DNA from 2 places in the Brevundimonas sp. SL130 genome. Region 1 is predicted to be linked to the other one. Evidence: predicted binding sites of a transcription regulator. Region 1 holds the regulator's gene; the other holds the start of a gene.
What was found. The regulator HrcA, encoded in region 1, represses chaperone genes, less so after heat shock. The targets are predictions, from matches to a motif close to GTTAGCANTCNNNNNNNNNGANTGCTAAC.
Positions count from the first base shown of each region.

Region 1 (4,111 bases):
CGGCGGACGTCTGAACCTGACCGCCGCCCAGCCGGTCGAGGGACCAGAGCCCATCGCCCCGCGCCACGACCTGACCGACGCCCCCTGGCTGGGCGACGAGCCCCGGCAGGAGGCCATGCTGGACCTGGAAATGGGCCGGCTGAGCTTCGCCACATGGCAGGGTCGCGGCGGGGCGTCCTCGCCGTTCGACGGCGCGGCCGGCGACGGCTTCGCCGCCCTGGCCCAGGTCGATCATGCGATGCGGGGCGCCGTCCGGTTCGGCGCCCTGACCCTGGCGGCCGAGAGCGGCGGCGGCGACCGCCGCATGCCCCTGCGCCAGGTCGAGGAAGAGGCTTCGAGCTACAGTCGCGCCACCCTGGCCTGGCGCGGCGCCGACGGCGGCCTGTCGCTCAGCCTGGGCGCCCTGGACGAACGTCTGGGTCCGCTCGGCGCCTTCCTGCCGGGCGGATCGGACTTCGCCCTGCCGTCGCGGACAAGCTTCTATGCGGTCGGCGGCGACTGGAGCCTGCGGCCCGGCCTGGCCCTGATCGGCGAGGCCGGCCTGGGCGCGACCGAGAGCGAGGGGCGGTTCCTGTCCACCGACCAGGCGGCGATCAGCTCCAACTGGCGGCTGGGCCTGCTGACCGGCTGCGTCGTCCTGTGCGACCGGATCAGCTTCACCGTGTCACAGCCGCTGCGGATCGAGCGCGGGACCTTCTCGGCCTGGCTGGCCGATGTCCCGGTCGAGTATTTCGACCCCCTGACCTATTCGCGCCGCAGCTTCTCGGCCACGCCCAGCGGTCGTCAGATCGACTTCATCCTGGGCGGCGAGCGTCGCATGTGGGACGGCTCAAGCCTGTCGGTCCAGGCCGTCGCCAGCCGCGAACCCCGCCATGTCGCCGACGCGGCGCCCGAGTTCGCCCTGATCGGCGGGTGGCGGCGTCAGTTCTGAGGGGGGTGTTGGTGAGTAGTGCTAGTGAGCAAGGGGTGAGCGGTGCGTACAGGCACCGCAACTCACTTCTCGCTCACCTCTTGCTCATTCTTCACTTCGGCGGGGGGCGGCGTCAGTCCTGAGGTGAACGGGGTGAAAAGTGCTAGTGAGCGAGGGGTGAGCGGCGTGCACAAACACCGCAGCTCACCCCTCGCTCACGGCTTGCTCACTAATCACTAATCACTCCTCACGTCCAGACGATCAGGCCTTGCCGTCGAAGGCGTGGGTCTCGGGCTCCGGCGCCGCGCCATAGGGATTGGCGGCCTGCGCGCCCGACCCCTTGGCCGCGACCACGACCATGGCTGGGCGGATGGTGCGGCCGAACAGTTCGAAGCCGGACTGCATGGTCTGGAGCACGGCGCCGCCCGGAACCGAGTCCGACAGCTGTTCGATCATGGCCTGGTGCAGGTGGGGATTGAAGGCCTCGCCGGCCTCGGGGGCGACGCGCTTCAGCCCATTGGTCTCGAACGCCTGCAACAGGGCCTTCTGGGTCATTTCCAGGCCGGTCACCAGGGCGACGGTCGGGCCGTCGGTCTCCTTGGGCGCGGCCATCAGGGCGCGTTCCAGATTGTCGGCCACGCCCAGCAGGTCCTTGGCGAAGCGCTGGATGGCGAAGGCGCGGGCGTCGTTCTGCTGCGTCTCGGCGCGCCGCTTCAGGTTCTCCATCTCGGCGGCGACGCGCAGGGCGCGGTCCTTCCACTCGTCACGCTCGGCGATGACGGCGTCCAGCGGCGCCAGATCATCTGACGGCTGGGCGTCCAGGCCGTGTTCGGCGTTCATTTCCGCCATGTCGGCGTCCAGTTCATTGAAATCGTCGTTATGGGGCGTGTCGCTCACTTGTCGTTCCCGTCCAGCATCCGGCCCAGCACCCGGGCGGTATAGTCCACCAACGGAATGACACGGGCGTAGTTCAACCTAGCGGGGCCTATCACGCCGATGGCGCCCAGAACCCGCTGTCGGCCGCTCATATAGGGCGCCGCGATCACGGCGGAACCCGAAAGTGAAAACAACCGCGTTTCGGCGCCGATGAAAATTCGCACGCCTTGCGCCGCATCGACCCCGTCCAGCAGGCCGATCAGCTGTTCCTTCTGCTCCAGATCGTCGAACAGGACCCGCACCCGCTCCAGATCCGCCAGCCCCTCGCCGTCCTGCAACAGGTTGGCGCGGCCCCGCACGATCAGGGCGCGCTCGCGGTCCGGCCCGCCGGACCAGGCGGCGAACCCGTCCTCGACCAGGCGGGCGGCGGTCTGGTCCAGTTCGCGCCGCGCGATCTCCAGCTCCTGGGTCATTTCGCGCTTGGCGTCGGCGAAAGGCCGGCCGCGCAGGCGGGCGTTGAGGAAGTTGGAGGCCTCGACCAGGGTCGAGGGCGTGACCCCGGCCGCCAGGGTCATGATCCGGTTCTCCACCGTGCCGTCGTCGGCGACGATGACCGCCAGGGCCTGATCCCCGCCCAGGGCGACGAATTCGACATGTTTGACGCCGGATTCGCGCACCGGGCTGGAGACCACGCCCGCGCCGCCCGCCAGGCCCGACAACAGGTTCGACGCCTCGTCCAGGGCGGATTCGAAATTCCGCCCCCGCCCGGCCAGCCGCCCGTCGATCTCGCGCCGCTCCTCCTTCGTCAGGTCGCCGATCTCCAGCAGGCCGTCGACGAACAGGCGCAGGCCCGCATGGGTCGGGATCCGCCCCGACGACGTATGGGGCGAGGCCAGCAGCCCGGCCAGGGTCAGGTCCTGCATCGTATTGCGGATCGAGGCCGGCGACAGGGCGATCCCGCCCAGCGACAGGGTGCGCGACCCGACCGGCTCGCCCGTCTCCAGATAGGATTCGACGATCCGCCGGAAGATGTCGCGCGCGCGCGCGTCCAGGCCGGCCAGCCCGGCGAAAGCCATGCTTTGGGACTGGGCGCCGTCGAACGGCGGGGTTTTGGGGGCATACAGGCTCACGGTTTCAGGATAAGCAGCGCCGCCTCAGCTTCCAAGGACTCATCTCATGCGCCATTCGCAACGCACCGACGACCAGCTGCGTCCCGTGACCATCGAGACCGGCGTCAACCGCTATGCCGAGGGCTCGTGCCTGATCACCTTCGGCCATACGAAGGTTCTGGTGACGGCCTCGGTCGAGGAGAGCATCCCCGGCTGGATGCGCGGCAAGGGCCAGGGCTGGGTCACGGCCGAATACGGCATGCTGCCCCGCGCCACCCACACCCGCGGCCGGCGCGAGGCCGCCGCCGGCAAACAGACGGGCCGGACGCAGGAAATTCAGCGCCTGATCGGCCGCAGCCTGCGCGCCGTCGTCGATCTGAAGGCCCTGGGCGAGCGTCAGGTGGTGCTGGACTGCGACGTCATCCAGGCCGACGGCGGCACCCGCACCGCCTCCATCACCGGCGCCTGGGTCGCCATGGCCTCGGCCCTCAACTATCTGCGTGACGAAGGCGTGCTGAAGTCCGACCCGATCCTGGACCAGGTGGCGGCGGTGTCGTGCGGCGTCTGCGACGGCGTGCCGGTGCTGGACCTGGACTATGAAGAGGATTCCGAGGCCGAAGCCGATTCCAACTTCGTCCTGACCGGCGCGGGCCAGATCGTCGAGGTCCAGGCCACCGGCGAGAAGCGCGGCTTCTCCCGCGCCGAGTTCGACCGCCTCTTCTCCCTGGCCGAGATCGGCTGCACCGAACTGTTCGCCCTGCAAAAGGCGGCGCTGGAGGCAGTGCGCCGCTAAGGGCGCCAACCTCCGCACCCGCGTCAGCCGACGCGGGGCGACTTCAGGCGGCGCTTGTTCGAATGGGTGGGCGGCGCCGCCCCCAGGTCCTCGGGCACCTCGCCCTTGAAGTAGTAGCGCTGCCAGGCCTCCTTGGCCGCGTCCGGATCGCCGCCGGCCAGCCGCTGGTTGAAATCGGTGCGGGCGCGGTTCCAAGCCTCGAACTGGCCCTTCATCACCGGGTTGGACTCCAGGGTGCGGATCACCGGCTGGAACTGTTCGACCTTCTTGTGCTCAATCAGATTGATGAAGCAGAAGGGCTCGCCCTTCTCGAACGTAATCCGGCCCGGCCGGGTGAAGATCCAGTTCATCGTGAAGGGGAAGGGCAGCCAGTCGGTCTCGATCAGGCCGACCAGGGGCTGGATCCCGTCCTTCAGGTGATTG
Region 1 covers NZ_CP113064.1:160,777-164,887, reverse strand. Annotated here, with positions in the region: gene OU998_RS00780 (S8 family peptidase) at 1-931, shown strand, start outside; gene grpE (nucleotide exchange factor GrpE) at 1,172-1,750, opposite strand; gene hrcA (heat-inducible transcriptional repressor HrcA) at 1,804-2,862, opposite strand; gene rph (ribonuclease PH) at 2,963-3,688, shown strand; gene OU998_RS00760 (DUF6065 family protein) at 3,712-4,111, opposite strand, start outside.

Region 2 (4,111 bases), 110 kb from region 1:
CCGCCACGATCTCCGCCAATCTCTCGATATCCTGGAGAAACCACTCGGGCGCCGGACCGGATGGGGCGATCCAGCGCCCGTCGCATTCGGCGGTGAAGTCGGCCGGGGGCGGGGCGTCGGGCGGCATGGGGCTGGGCCGCGACCAGATCGCCATCCGCACCTGCGGCTCGAACAGGGTGGTGAAGACCGTGGGCGCCTGCCCCTGGACGACTGCGCCGACCGCCATGGAAAACCTTGCTGACTGTGCGTGTTATACTATAACGTAACTCTCATAGTCGCCCGGCTGTGGTCAAGCTCGGCGCAGCATCCGTGGAGCGCCTTCGTGTCCGAGTTCAAGAAACTGCCCGTCACCGTCCTGTCCGGCTTCCTCGGGGCCGGCAAGACGACCCTGCTCAATCACATTCTGTCGAACCGCGACGGTCTGCGGGTGGCGGTGATCGTCAACGACATGAGCGAGGTGAACATCGACGCCGCCCTGGTGCGGGACGGCGGCGGGGCGGACCTGTCGCGGACCGAGGAACGGCTGGTGGAGATGTCCAACGGCTGTATCTGCTGCACCCTGCGCGAGGATCTGTTGATCGAGGTCGGCAAGCTGGCGCGCGAGGGTCGGTTCGACTGCCTGCTGATCGAATCCACCGGGATCTCCGAACCCATGCCGGTCGCCGCCACCTTCGACTTCCGCGACGAGGAGGGTTTCAGCCTGTCGGACCTGGCCCGGATCGACACCATGGTCACGGTGGTGGACGCCTTCAACTTCCACCGCGACTACCCCTCCACCGACAGCCTGAAGGCGCGCGGTGAACACCTGGGCGAGGATGACGAACGCACGGTCGCCAATCTGCTGATCGACCAGATCGAGTTCGCCGACGTCATCGTGCTGAACAAGTGCGACCTGCTGGAGGCGGCCCAGTTGGGAACGCTGAAGGCGATGATGACCCAGTTCAACCCGCGCGCCCGGATCCTTGAGGCGGTGCGGGGCGTCGTCGCCCTGGATCAGGTGATCGGCACGGGCCTGTTCGAGATGGAACGGGCCGAACAGGCGGCGGGCTGGTCCCAGGCCCTGCGTGGCGAGGTCACGCCCGAGACCGAGGAATATGGGGTCTCAACCTTCGTCTATCGGGCGCGCAAGCCGTTCCACCCCCGGCGTCTCTACGATCTTTTGAACCGCGAATGGCCCGGCGTCTGGCGCTCCAAGGGCTTCTTCTGGCTGGCCAGCCGGATGGACTATGTCGGGTCCTGGAGCCAGGCGGGGGCGGTGACGGAACATGAGTGGGGCGGTCTGTGGTGGGCCTCGGCCCCGCGCGAGCGCTGGCCTGACGACAATCTCGAATGGCTGAAGGCGATCGAGGCGGTCTGGCGTCAGCCCTACGGCGACCGCCGCCAGGAGATCGTCCTGATCGGCAAGGATATGAACCGCGACCTGCTGACCTCGATGTTCGACGCCGCCCTGCTGACCCGGTTCGAGATGGAGCGCGGGCCCAAGGGTTGGGCCAGGCTCGAGGATCCCTTCCCGCACTGGGGCCCCCGCCAGGACGCGGCGTAAAAAAGGGGCGTCCCGCAGGACGCCCCTTCTTCATCCCATCCGCCTACCAGCGGCGGTCGTAGCGGTAGTCGCGCCGATCATCCCGGCGGTCATAACGCTGGTCCCGACGATAGTCGCGATAGTCGCGGCGCTGCTCGTAACGGGAATCCCGGCTGTTGATGCCGTGATCGCGTTCCCAGTGGCCCTGGTTCCGGTAGCACTGGCCGCCGCGATAATATTCGCAGCCCGAGCCGCGGTTGGACGCCACGGCGCCGAGCGCCGCGCCGGCCAGGGCGCCGCCGGCGATATAGCTGCCGTCGCCATTGCCATAGAGGGCGCCGGCCAGGCCGCCCACTGCGGCGCCGATCAAGGCGTTGCGGGCGGTGTCGTCGCGGTCGGGATCTCGCGACTGGGCCGAGGCCGGGGCGGCCATCAGGGTCATGGCTACGACCGGGGCGGCGACGGCGGCGGCGATCTTCAGCATCTTGGACATGGTCGTCTCCTTTTATTTTCGGGCCGGGTTTCGCCTGTCCGGGTGTGGACGGGCTCCAGCGTTGAGACGGTTCTGCCAGCCCCAGCTTGAACAGGCCCGGAGCCGGCTGTTCATTTGGGGTTCACCTGTCGCGGAAGTTTCGCACGCCCGATGGGCGGGTCGCCTTGACGCTGGCCTTGGCTCTGACTAACTCCCGCTCGCGTTAGCACTCTCTCTGGTCGGCTGCTAAAACGGCGATCTGGAGAAGGCTGGCCCACCGTTTTCAAGTCACCCCTGTTCAGGGGAACACAAGGAGAGAACCGATGGCGTTTCGTCCGCTCGGCGACCGCGTGCTGGTTAAGCGCGTTGAAGAAGAATCCAAGACCAAGGGCGGGATCATCATCCCCGACACCGCCAAGGAAAAGCCGCAGGAAGGCGAAGTCGTCTCCGTCGGCCCCGGCGTCCGTGACGAATCCGGCAAGGTCAACGCCCTGGAACTGAAGGCCGGCGACCGCATCCTGTTCGGCAAGTGGTCGGGCACGGAAGTGAAGATCGACGGCGACGACCTGATCATCATGAAAGAGTCGGACGTCCTGGGCGTCCTGAGCTGAGCTGGATCGGGTGACAAGTGAGCCAAGTGCTAGTGAGCGGACCCCGCCGCTAGCCATTGCTCCTTACCGCTCACCCCTTGCTCACTAGCACCATTCACTCATTCAAGGAGCTGCCCGCATGGCCGCTAAAATCGTACAGTTCAACACCGACGCGCGCGACAAGATGCTGCGCGGCGTCAACGTGCTCGCCAACGCCGTCAAGGTGACGCTCGGTCCCAAGGGCCGCAACGTCGTGATCCAAAAGTCCTTCGGCGCCCCGCGCTCGACCAAGGACGGCGTGTCGGTCGCCAAAGAGATCGAGCTGGAAGACGCCTTCGAGAACATGGGCGCCCAGATGATCCGCGAAGTCGCTTCGAAGACGAACGACAAGGCGGGTGACGGCACCACCACCGCAACCGTCCTGGCGCAATCGATCGTGCAGGAAGGCCTCAAGGCCGTCGCCGCCGGCATGAACCCGATGGATCTGAAGCGCGGCATCGACAAGGCCGTCACCGCTGTCCTCGCCGACATCAAGGCCTCGGCCAAGAAGGTCGAGAACAACTCCGAGATCGCCCAGGTCGGCACCATCTCGGCCAACGGCGACGCTGAAGTCGGCGAAATGATCGCCAAGGCCATGGCCAAGGTCGGCAACGAAGGCGTCATCACGGTTGAAGAAGCCAAGACCGCCGAGACCGAGCTGGACGTCGTCGAAGGCATGCAGTTCGACCGCGGCTACCTGAGCCCTTACTTCATCACCAACGCCGACAAGATGGAGGTTCAACTCGAAGAGCCTCTGATCCTGTTGTTCGAGAAGAAGCTGTCGTCGCTGCAGGCCATGCTGCCGATCCTGGAAGCCGTCGTGCAATCGGGCCGTCCGCTGGTGATCATCGCCGAGGACATCGAAGGCGAGGCCCTGGCCACCCTGGTGGTCAACAAGCTGCGGGGCGGCCTGCGCGTCGCCGCCGTCAAGGCTCCGGGCTTCGGCGATCGCCGCAAGGCCATGCTGGAAGACATCGCCATCCTGACCGGCGGCCAGGTCATCTCGGAAGACCTGGGCATCAAGCTTGAGAACGTCACGATCGACATGCTCGGCAAGGCCAAGAAGGTCACGATCACCAAGGACGACACCACCATCGTGGACGGCGTTGGCGGCAAGGAAGAGATCGAGGCCCGCATCGGCCAGATCAAGCGCCAGATCGAGGACACCACCTCGGACTACGACAAGGAAAAGCTGCAGGAACGTCTGGCCAAGCTGGCCGGCGGCGTCGCCGTCATCCGCGTCGGCGGCTCGACCGAAGTCGAAGTGAAGGAAAAGAAAGACCGCGTCGACGACGCCCTGAACGCCACGCGTGCAGCCGTTGAAGAAGGCATCGTCCCCGGCGGCGGCATTGCCCTGCTGAAGGCGACCAAGGCGCTTGACGGCCTGACCGGCGACAACGCCGACCAGACCGCCGGCATCGCCATCATCCGTCGCGCCATCCAGGCCCCGATCCGCCAGATCGTGGAAAACGCCGGCGTCGAAGGCTC
Region 2 covers NZ_CP113064.1:268,297-272,407, forward strand. Annotated here, with positions in the region: gene OU998_RS01270 (DUF1826 domain-containing protein) at 1-226, opposite strand, end outside; gene zigA (zinc metallochaperone GTPase ZigA) at 323-1,543, shown strand; gene OU998_RS01280 (hypothetical protein) at 1,587-2,015, opposite strand; gene groES (co-chaperone GroES) at 2,318-2,605, shown strand; gene groL (chaperonin GroEL) at 2,724-4,111, shown strand, end outside.
Region 2: a site for HrcA is predicted at 2,217-2,245, ahead of groES (co-chaperone GroES). Genes of this name have one in related genera too.